Regions from separate parts of the Paenibacillus sp. FSL R5-0887 genome, predicted to be linked through region 1. Evidence: predicted binding sites of a transcription regulator. Region 1 holds the regulator's gene; the other holds the start of a gene.
What was found. The regulator LexA, encoded in region 1, represses DNA repair genes until DNA is damaged. The targets are predictions, from matches to a motif close to CGAACATATGTTCG.

Region 1 (5,427 bases):
CTATGTCGAAAACAAATGAGGGTATGGCGATATGGTGTCTACATCAAAGGCTTTTGCTAGATCAATGGATTCTTATTTAAACTACATTAAAATGCCTTGGGGGAGATTGTTTTATCATTCCGCTTGGCAGCAAATTGACAATCACTGCAGCTCTGAAGAGGTTCAATCTATTTTAGATATCGGCTGTGGTTTTGGGATAACCAGTCGTGAATTCGCAAAAAAAGGTTATACAGTTACAGGGATAGATCCGACTCCAGAGATGATAGTCATTGCGCAAGAGTCTGCATGTAAATACGGTCTTAACATAGCCTTTAGATCGGCAACGCTACAAGATGCAGATGTATTAGCGGAGGGATATGACTGGATTTTTTGCCATAATGTGCTTGAATATCTCGATGATCCAAAACAATTGTTAATGGACATTAGTAAAAAACAAAATGCAAACGGAATGCTTTCTCTTATAACTCATAATCCAGTGGCAAAAGTGATGAAAAAAGCCATTATGAATAAAGATCCTATGGGAGCTATTGACAGTATTGGGAACACACGGGAATATAGCGGCATTATTCAAACAGACATTACCATCTATACAAAAGATCAATTAGTGGAATGGCTCGCGGAGTGTGGTTATGAGATTAGCAGTATATACGGAATACATAATATCTACGGATATATTGTGGATAATGAAATAAAAATGGATGAGCAATGGCATGAAGAAATGGTGGAGCTAGAGCTTAAGTTAAGCAGTTTATCTCCATACAAGGACGTTGCTATTTTCACACATCTTATTGCGCAAAAAGCAACTTAATTATTCAGATACGATTGACCTGAACAGTGCATGTAATTGTTGTACTTGGGAGTAAGCTTCCTTGTACTGGTTGTCGGATTGTTGAATAGGCAATAAACCCGGCAAGAAGGAGATACAATACACAGGCGTTTCTTTGCTGTTCATATATATTTTAAGCGTAAGCTCTTCTATCACATTAGCTTCTTCATCGGTGTCCTTAAGGACATTAATATCTGCACTTGTTGCAGTAGTTTTGCTGTTTTGATGTCTTTTGGATACTTTTGAAAGGGTAAGTGCGTTAACCACAATCTCGGATCCCATTACATTATCAAATGAGTATAGCTTTGCTACTGCTTTTTTGTTACTCTTCGGATTTTTGGTGCCAATTGCTAATTTTTTATTAGGCTCGTTAAGTGCGATCAAGTGAGATTGATTGGGGGGAATGAATGTTTTGGTGAAGCTGATGTTAAAAGATGAGGTCGCATTAACTAGCTTAGAAATTTCAGATGAAGCAGATAGCGTTTTCAATTTTATAATGGCGGCACTTATAATTAAAACAACTCCTAAAATAGCAAATAAGTACATCAGGATAATCAGCATATAATCACACCTCCTAGTTATCTCATTAGACTCAAATTGTTGCTTATTGAAAGATATGCCTGAATGATCTCCACTAGTATCTTTTAAAAGGGAAATTCGTGGAATTATAGGATCGACTTCACGATTAACCCAAAAAAAGCACCCAGAGAAACCTTCCGATTCTGCAAATGATGCAAAATTGGGGGTTGCTGCAAGAGTGCTTTTTAAGGTGATTATGTAAACCTATAGAAAATTGAAGGCAGTGATATGATCGGTATAAACAATCAGCTGTTTGTATTCGATCGGAGTCCCATAACTAGCATAAGGTCTTACAGCAACGTCATTGAGGACAACAAAGTTATAGCTGAAATTTTTATCAGGGTGTTCTGCTCCCAAATAAGATATGTATTCGTCTACAATTACATCATCCATCAAAGATTTTAAATCAAATACATCCTCTTTGTTGGAGACGGTTGGAGAGACGATTCCCTGAATGCTGCCAAAAGAGGTGAGCAAATTCACTTTTTTTCCACTAGCTTGTTCATCATTTAAAAGTAAACCGGACAGCTTACCCAGTGCATCGACTTTAAAATCGACGAGGGTTCTAATTTTTGAATTATTCAAACTAAACACATCCTTTTCAATTTGCAATCCTGTTAACAATATTCGACATATAATCACCAAACTCCTAGTATGCTAATGAAAAAATACTTACTTATGTAATGACCCCCATTTTTTAATGTGATTTGGGGGTTGCCGAGCCTCCATTCGAATTTAATTTCTTATCGTTACTCGTGTGCCTATAGGGACAATAGCAGCGAGTGCTAACACATCCTCGTTGTACATCCGGATGCAGCCGTGGGACACCTCTTTCCCAATGGAGGAAGGGTCATTGTTTCCATGAATTCCGTAGTGTGGTTTAGACAGTCCCATCCAAAAGACACCGAAGGGACCCCCTGGGTCGGGTTGTTTGTTAATAATAGTGAATTCACCCACTGGGGATTGGGTTAACATCTTACCGATGCCGACAGGGAAACCTCTAATCACAATATCATTGTCCAGAAGATATAACATTCGTTGGGTCAGATCTACAATAATTCGGTAGTTGGGCATTATACGCAACACTCCTTTCTAATTAGGATATGAGCAGAACGCCTAAAGGGTTATTCATAGAAAATGGACATTTTAACCATTGGGAACAAATGTTCGTAAGTGGTTGGAAAAGCAAAAAAACGTAGAAAAAAGGCTGTTCCGCATATGCGGACCAGCCTTTTATGTTAGAAGTGCATACTTAGTGGATATCTCGAAACAATCCGATGACTCTTCCGAGAATAGTTACGCGATTAAGGCGAAGCGGCTCATAAGCTGGATTCTCCGGCTGAAGCCGTATATGATCACGTTCCTTGTAAAAGGTCTTAACGGTTGCTTCATCTTCTTCGGTCATGGCTACAACGATATCTCCGTTGTCCGCTGTTTGTTGTTGGCGAACAATCACATAGTCACCATTCATAATGCCTGCGTCCACCATACTATCACCCATGACAGACAGCATAAATACTTTGTTGTCACCTACATAGTGAGTAGGAAGTGGGAAGTAGTCTTCGATATTCTCTGTAGCAGTGATAGGTACCCCGGCGGTAACTTTACCTACGACAGGAATCCGTGAGATGGTCTGCGCGAATTGGTGAACATTCTCTGAATCCTCTTGGCCTAGTAATTCTATTGCACGTGGCTTCGTTGGATCTCGACGAATAAGTCCCTTCTTCTCAAGCCGGTCCAAATGACCGTGAACTGTGGAGCTGGAAGCAAGGCCAACAGCTTCTCCAATTTCCCGGACGGAAGGTGGATAACCCTTGCTGCGGACTTCGCTTCGTATAAATTCCAGGATCGCCAGCTGGCGACTTGAAATCTTTGACATTGGAATCAACCCCATATAGTAATGTTTGGGAAAATTATAACATAGAACTACCGTTCGCACAAACATAAGTTCTAACTATTATAAATATTAATCTGCTAGAGTTAAAAAATGGTAGACAAATGATAATAAAATGAACCGCTTGAGTCTCTCGAAAAAAAGAGAACAATTGTTCTGAAATAGTATTGAACAAAACACATGTTCGTGTTATTATAAATTCGAAAGTAAGAACAAGTGTTTGGAGGATGATGATTATGCTAAAATACAGTACATACCGCAGCATCTACGATAAGGCCCCAGTGGTTGAATCTATAGGACATAATGACGTTGCCCGTAATTCAGCTAAGGTGAAAGAGATAACGGAACGTTTGCTTGGAGGGATGATTTCGTTGTTCCGTCAAGATTTCTTTATTAAGTTAATATTGATTTTCGTGCTAGTATTATCTGGCCTAACAGTAGTGGGAAATGTATTTGCAGGATCGACGACTATAATGAAGGAAGAGAAGCGGATTGTGGTTGAACGTGGAGATACACTATGGAGTATTGCCCTTAAGAATAAACCAGCTGATATGAAGACAGTTGTTTATATAGAAGGAATTAAACGTTCAAGTGGGATTAAGAGTAGTCAAATTAACGCTGGAGACATACTTACTTTACCTATTTATTAATTTTCTGAGAACATAATAGAATGACCAGTAGAGCTTGCAGGGAGTAGACCTTGACAAGCTCTTTTTCTCATGGCAGAGTTAGAATTAATTTATAGGGGGAGGGAAAGTATTGAATATTGATGAGTTGGTCGCGCGAATTAACGAATTGGCACGCAAACAGAAGAGCGTAGGCCTTAATCAAGAGGAAGTGGCGGAACGCGCCAAGCTTCGTGAAATTTACCTGGGGAATATCCGCAATAACTTCCGAGCACAATTAAATACTATTGAAGTGGTAGATAACGATGAGCATGAACAAGGTAACAAGGGGCTTAAACATTAGCTCGCTGTTTCTTTTCATAGATATTTCAGGATGACTAGGGGGAACGCACATGGCCCGTTCTTGGGAAAGAATGGTTCAACGCAACACACAGCAAATCAACAAGCAAAGAAAGAAGCAAGGCAAGGATACGATTTATGCCTCTAAATCTCCTACCCAGAATGCCGAAGTCTTTAAAGGTCGCAACATTGCATTTCCGGTAGTGTTAGTGATACTTGGCACTATGTTTTGGGTAGTTGGTTCTATTGATCAGGCCAAAGGTAATGGCATGCTGGCTAATTGGCTGGGAGTAGTACTGTACTATTTGCTGGCAGCGCTATTGTTCTTCCGTCGTCCGTACTTGAAGGTGGAAAAAGCAAGACTGTCCACTATTAAATTCAATCGCGAACGCGGACTTCCAGCTGCAGATATTGAGAAAATCACCCTTTCGCGTGGAGCTGTAGTCATTAAGCATAAAGGGAAACGTACGAAATGGATTTTCACAAAACTTATGAATCGCTATGATACTAATGCGATGAGTACACGATTAGAAGCATTTGCTAAAGCTCACAACATTGAAGTAGTTCACGAATAGAACTAGACCAGTTAAAGGGAGAGGGAGACCTGTAATGCCAATTTCTGCTGTACTATTTGACCTTGATGATACATTGCTGTGGGATGATCGGAGCGTCGAAGAAGCATTTCGTTCTGCTTGTGAAGCCGCCGGGGATACGATCGATCCACAAGAACTAGAAGTTGCAGTTCGTAAGGAAGCAAGTAGCTTATATGAATCTTATGAGACGTTCCCATTTACAAAGATGATCGGAATTAATCCATATGAAGCACTCTGGGCTAACTTTACGGCAGGTGAACAGCCAGAATTCCGTCAATTGGAGCAGCTTGCACCGGTATATCGTAAAGAGTCTTGGCGTCGCGGACTTGCAGCGTTAGGGGTGGAAGACGAAGCACTAGCTGAGACCTTGGCAACTAAATTCGCAGCAGAGCGCAGAAAACGTCCATACATCTATGAAGAAACAATGCATGTACTGGAGCAGTTACGGGGTCAAGTGAAGCTTCTGCTACTTACGAACGGCTGTCCTGCACTGCAACAAGAGAAACTAGATGGTGTGCCCGAGTTAATTCCTTTCTTTGATCATATTGTGATTTCCGGAAGCTTTGGTAA
Region 2 (5,427 bases), 310 kb from region 1:
TTGAATAGCAAATGATTTCTCAACGCCTTCGAATGACTCTGAGATTTCTTCCAGTTTCTCTAGACGTTTAATATACGTTTCCAGTGTTTCACGGCGAGCACCAGGTCTAGCAGCCGACAATGCGTCAGCGGCACCAACCAACATAGCAATAACCGAGGTAGCTTCGCAGTCTCCATGATGAGATGCGATACTGTTGATAACAACCGGATGTTCTTTATATTTCTTCGCTAGTTCAACGCCGATCTCAACATGCGAACCTTCCACTTCATGATCCAGCGCTTTGCCGATATCATGGAGTAATCCTGCACGTTTTGCAAGCACGATGTCTTCCCCAAGCTCACCGGCCATCAGTCCTGTTAAATAAGCAACCTCCATGGAGTGCTTCAATACATTTTGACCATAGCTTGTACGGAATTTCAGACGCCCCAGAATCTTGATCAAATCTGGATGCAAACCGTGAACGCCCACTTCGAAAGTAGCTTGTTCACCATATTCCCGAATCCGTTCGTCCACTTCTTTGCGGGATTTCTCCACCATCTCTTCAATACGAGCGGGGTGAATACGTCCATCAGCCACCAATTTCTCAAGTGCCGTACGGGCCACTTCACGGCGGATTGGATCAAATCCTGACAAAATAACTGCTTCCGGCGTATCATCAATAATGAGGTCGATACCTGTAAGAGTTTCCAAAGCACGAATATTACGGCCTTCACGACCGATAATCCGACCTTTCATCTCTTCATTCGGCAACGTAACAACTGAAACCGTTGTTTCCGCTACATGATCAGCTGCACAGCGTTGGATAGCGAGTGTGATGATTTCACGGGATTTCTTATCCGCTTCTTCTTTCGCCTGCTGTTCAATTTCTTTGATCATTTGTGCCGTTTCATGGCGAACTTCTTGCTCAACATTGCTAAGAATGATACTTCTTGCATCTTCGATGCTTAAATTGGAGATACGTTCCAATTCAGTGACTTGGTTTTTGTAAATAACATCAATTTGCTGTTGGGTTTCATCAATTCGTTTCTCTTTGTTAGCTACTTGTTCTTCTTTTCTTTCAAGCGATTCCATTTTTTTATCCAGAGATTCTTCCTTTTGCAGCAAACGTCTCTCTTGCCGTTGGATTTCATTCCGACGTTCACGAGTTTCTTTCTCAGCTTCAGTACGGATTCTATGGACTTCGTCCTTAGCTTCCAATACTGTTTCTTTCTTCAGCGCCTCAGCGTCCTTCTTCGCATTCTCAACGATGACAACGGCTTCTCTTTCTGCGCTTTGGATTTTAGCTTCTGCAAGGGATTTACGAATAAAATAACCGAACCCAAAGAATATTGCAGCTACAACGAGAACGATAATGACCCAGATCCATGATTCCAGCATCTGTTCACCTCCTCGTTGGTTCCTCTCCAAGGTATATCCCTGGGAATTGTGCAGTTGTTTAACTATCCGTTCATCACCATACAAAAAACCGGTAAACAACCGATTGCCATACTGCACATGCTGCACATGCACACTGCCCGCCTTATCCGGCGATTACATTTCATATGAGTTGTACGTGAACCGTTTAAAACAGTCTCCTTTTTGGGAAGGAAAAAGGATTCTAATTTTATGCCGATTCATGTTATATTTTATTATTTATAAAAAGACATTGTCAAGAGAGTCGATATACGCATTAATGTCAAGAGAATCAGTGATTCTAGTAAAACTCCTCATCTTCACCTTCATAATTGTCTTCCGCAAGTAAAGTATTGATCACTTGGCGAACCATATCGCCCGAAAATCCACGGCGCATAAGGAAGGCTCCAGTCTTTCTTCGCTTATCTGAAGCTTCTCCACGGATGAGATTCCATTTCTTGCGCCCAGTTTCGAGTGCACTCTCCAGCTCTTGTTCAGGAGTAATATTCTCCAAAGCTTCCGATATAAGGGTTTTGTCTATCCCTTTCTCACGTAGCTCTTGTCGAATCCACATCTTCCCTTTCCGCTGGTTCGCTATTCGTTGCTCTGCCCATTGCTTAGCATATAAAGGGTCATCAAGAAGTCTTTCCTCCTGCAGCCGCTGCACCACTTCCGCAATAATAGTCTCTCCTATTTCCTTCTGGCGTAAACGGCGAGTCATTTCCATAGCGGTGCGTGGTTTACGTTCTAGATAACGGAGGCCTTCTACATAAGCTCGTTGACGCTCATCAGCTACAACAATTTCCACCAAATCAGCCTTCATAAAAGAATTACTAGTAATCATTCGATATTTAATCATGACGTCCTCGTGCACAGTCATGTTATATGCTCCGAAATGTATGATATAACGGTGGTCAGATTTCTTTTGACGTTCTACTTTAGTGATCTCTAAGAGTTCTCCTTCAGGAAAATCAGATAACACCTGCTCATCTTGTTCTTCTGCTTCAAAATCCAGTTGTATTACCATAGTTGTTTGTCACCTCGTAGCAATAGATCGGTTATCGTCTTACTTTCGTTACTTGTTAAGAAAAGACACCCTGCAACAATCAATCACAGGGCGTCCTATTGCTTAATATACTATTCGATTTCGAGAAGCAATTTCTCTTCTTCTTCTTGCTCTGCAATAATATCTTCATTCTTCGGCGCAGCAACAATAGTGGATAAATTACTTGCTTCACGGATCTTATTCTCAATAATAAGGGCAATATCCTGATGTTCCTTCAAAAACTGTTTAGCATTCTCACGGCCTTGACCGAGACGCTCGCCTTCGTAGGAATACCATGCACCACTCTTATTCACGATATCCATTTCAGTACCGATATCTACAAGACTTCCCTCTTTGGAAATCCCTTCACCGTACATAATATCAACATCAGCCTGTTTAAAAGGAGGGGCTACTTTATTCTTCACAATCTTGATCTTAGTACGGTTACCAACCACATCGTTCCCCATCTTGATGCTCTCTACGCGACGTACATCTAAACGTACAGAAGAGTAGAATTTCAATGCACGACCACCCGGAGTTGTCTCAGGGTTACCGAACATAACACCGATCTTCTCACGAAGCTGGTTGATAAAGATAGCGATCGTATTGGATTTGCTAATGGCACCAGAAAGCTTACGAAGTGCTTGAGACATCAAGCGAGCCTGCAATCCGACGTGGGAATCACCCATATCGCCTTCAATTTCAGCCTTAGGTACCAAAGCAGCAACGGAGTCAACGACAATAATATCAACGGCTCCACTACGAACGAGTGCTTCGGCGATTTCCAGCGCTTGTTCACCCGTGTCTGGCTGAGAAAGCAGCAACTCATCGATATTTACGCCCAAGTTACGTGCATATTTCGGATCAAGCGCATGCTCGGCATCGATAAATGCAGCTTGTCCGCCTTGTCTTTGCACTTCTGCAATAGCATGAAGAGCAACTGTTGTTTTACCTGAAGATTCCGGTCCATATACTTCAATAATACGTCCCTTTGGAAGTCCGCCTATACCTAACGCAATATCAAGTGCCAAAGATCCGCTAGGTACAACTTCCACTTGCATATGCGTGGATTCTCCCAGTTTCATTACCGAACCTTTACCAAATTGTTTTTCTATTTGACGAAGCGCCATATCAAGCGCTGCACGACGATCTGACAATCAGACCACTTCCTTCACTGTTTATAGTAATATAATAACGTGTTTTTAAGGTCTTGCCAAGCTTTTTTTCGAACATACATTCGTTTTTTTTGTCTTGGGCGTTATTTATCCCTTTTATTGTAAGCCTCCCTCCGGAGATAGAAGTTAATTAAATTCCCCACTTCACCGGACATCAACGACTTATGATCATGAGTAGTCATCGTGATCAAAATCTCTGCAAATATACAAAAAACCGCAGCAAAGAAATCTCAGTGCCACGGTTCTTCCGTATGTGTTTATTATAACTGGGCTAATCTCCCATTACAAGTCTGAACCCTCAAGAGGTGTCTCCACCTTGCGTTCCTCAAGTCTCCGCCACAGACGATACAGCAGAGCCTTTACAGTACGCAACCGGATATTTTCCCGTGTACCTTTAAGATTAAGCTCATAGACCTCTGTCTTACGTCCCCGTTCAGCCAAGCCGATAAATACAAGTCCAACAGGCTTGCGCTCAGAATAACCCGGTCCAGCCACACCCGTAACAGATAAGCCGAAATCGCTGTCTGCAATCATTCTCACTTGGTCAGCCAACACCTCGGCAACTTCTCGACTTACGGCTCCAGGAGCATTGGGTCCCTCCAAATAAGCACTTGGCACATTCAGTAGCTTTTTCTTTAGGTCATTCGAATAGCAGACGATTCCGCCGGCAAACATCGATGCACTGCCTGGAATATTTGTTATGCTCTCCATCAGCAAACCTCCGGTGCAGCTCTCTGCCGCACTTAAGGTCAGGCCGGCATCCGCCATCCAATCCACAATCAATTGCTCCAGCGGCACATCAATGTTCGCATACAAATGTTCCGGCAAAATCTCCTTGATTTGTTGTTCCAGTATCTCCAGCTTTTTTGTAGCTTCATGCTCAGAAGGGGCCTTTGTCGAAATACGAACAGTTACCTCTCCCTCTTTGGCATACGGAGCAATCGTTGGATCAGTCTGACTGCGAATCAGTTCGATGAGCTTGTCCTCCAGCAGTGATTCTCCGATGCCGGCAAATTTGAGCATTTTTGAATAAAGCGGTGTTTCGTTCGTCAAGGCGTGCTGCTGTAGCCACGGTACTGCTTTATCAACGAACATCGGTTTCATCTCACGAGGTGGACCTGGAAGCACAATATAATATTTCTTCTCATGCTCAAAAGCAATCCCAACCGCAAGACCGATTTCATTCGGCAACGGTGTAGTTCCTTCAATTATAAGTGCCTGTTTGCGGTTATTTTCGGTCATAACGATCTTACGATCATCAAAGAAACGTTGTACATGATCCATCGCCAAACGATCAATATGGAGCGTTCTACCTAGCGATGCAGCCAGTGCGTCTTTAGTCAGATCATCCTCAGTGGGGCCAATTCCGCCCGTAAAGATAATAACGTCAGCCCGACTCTGAGCGATCTCGATGGCTTGCTGTAGGCGGCTGCTGTTATCACCGACAACGGTTTGAAAGTATACATCGATCCCGATGGCAGCTAGCTCGATAGACAAAAACTGGGCATTACTATTCACGATTTGACCGAGCAAAAGCTCTGTCCCTACTGCAATAATCTCCGCTTTCATACCTGGCTTTCGCCTCCTCGTTATAATGTAGGTACACTGCTTTTGGATTTCAAAAAAGGTAATAGGTGCTTCACCTATTACCTTTCCTTGTATATCCAGCTTACATGCTTACGCATTATGCAGCTGTAGCAGATCCTTATTCTTCACAAAATAATCAATTCCAGAATAAATAGTGATCAGCGCTGCGGCCCAAATAGCAATATCGTCTACAGGAATACTGACAAATTGAAATGGGAAATTATTCAA

Region 2: a site for LexA is predicted at 3,664-3,677, ahead of recA (recombinase RecA). Genes of this name have one in related genera too.

Annotation. Positions count from the first base shown of each region.
Region 1 is NZ_JBBOCE010000001.1:1,766,080-1,771,506, reverse strand. It holds gene MKY14_RS07980 (methyltransferase domain-containing protein) at 32-808, shown strand; gene MKY14_RS07975 (hypothetical protein) at 809-1,387, opposite strand; gene MKY14_RS07970 (hypothetical protein) at 1,610-1,990, opposite strand; gene MKY14_RS07965 (L,D-transpeptidase) at 2,141-2,479, opposite strand; gene lexA (transcriptional repressor LexA) at 2,658-3,284, opposite strand; gene MKY14_RS07955 (LysM peptidoglycan-binding domain-containing protein) at 3,536-3,949, shown strand; gene MKY14_RS07950 (DUF896 domain-containing protein) at 4,059-4,268, shown strand; gene MKY14_RS07945 (hypothetical protein) at 4,318-4,839, shown strand; gene MKY14_RS07940 (HAD family hydrolase) at 4,874-5,427, shown strand, end outside.
Region 2 is NZ_JBBOCE010000001.1:2,079,071-2,084,497, forward strand. It holds gene rny (ribonuclease Y) at 1-1,377, opposite strand, end outside; gene MKY14_RS09290 (regulatory protein RecX) at 1,694-2,419, opposite strand; gene recA (recombinase RecA) at 2,530-3,594, opposite strand; gene MKY14_RS09300 (competence/damage-inducible protein A) at 3,895-5,181, opposite strand; gene pgsA (CDP-diacylglycerol--glycerol-3-phosphate 3-phosphatidyltransferase) at 5,290-5,427, opposite strand, start outside.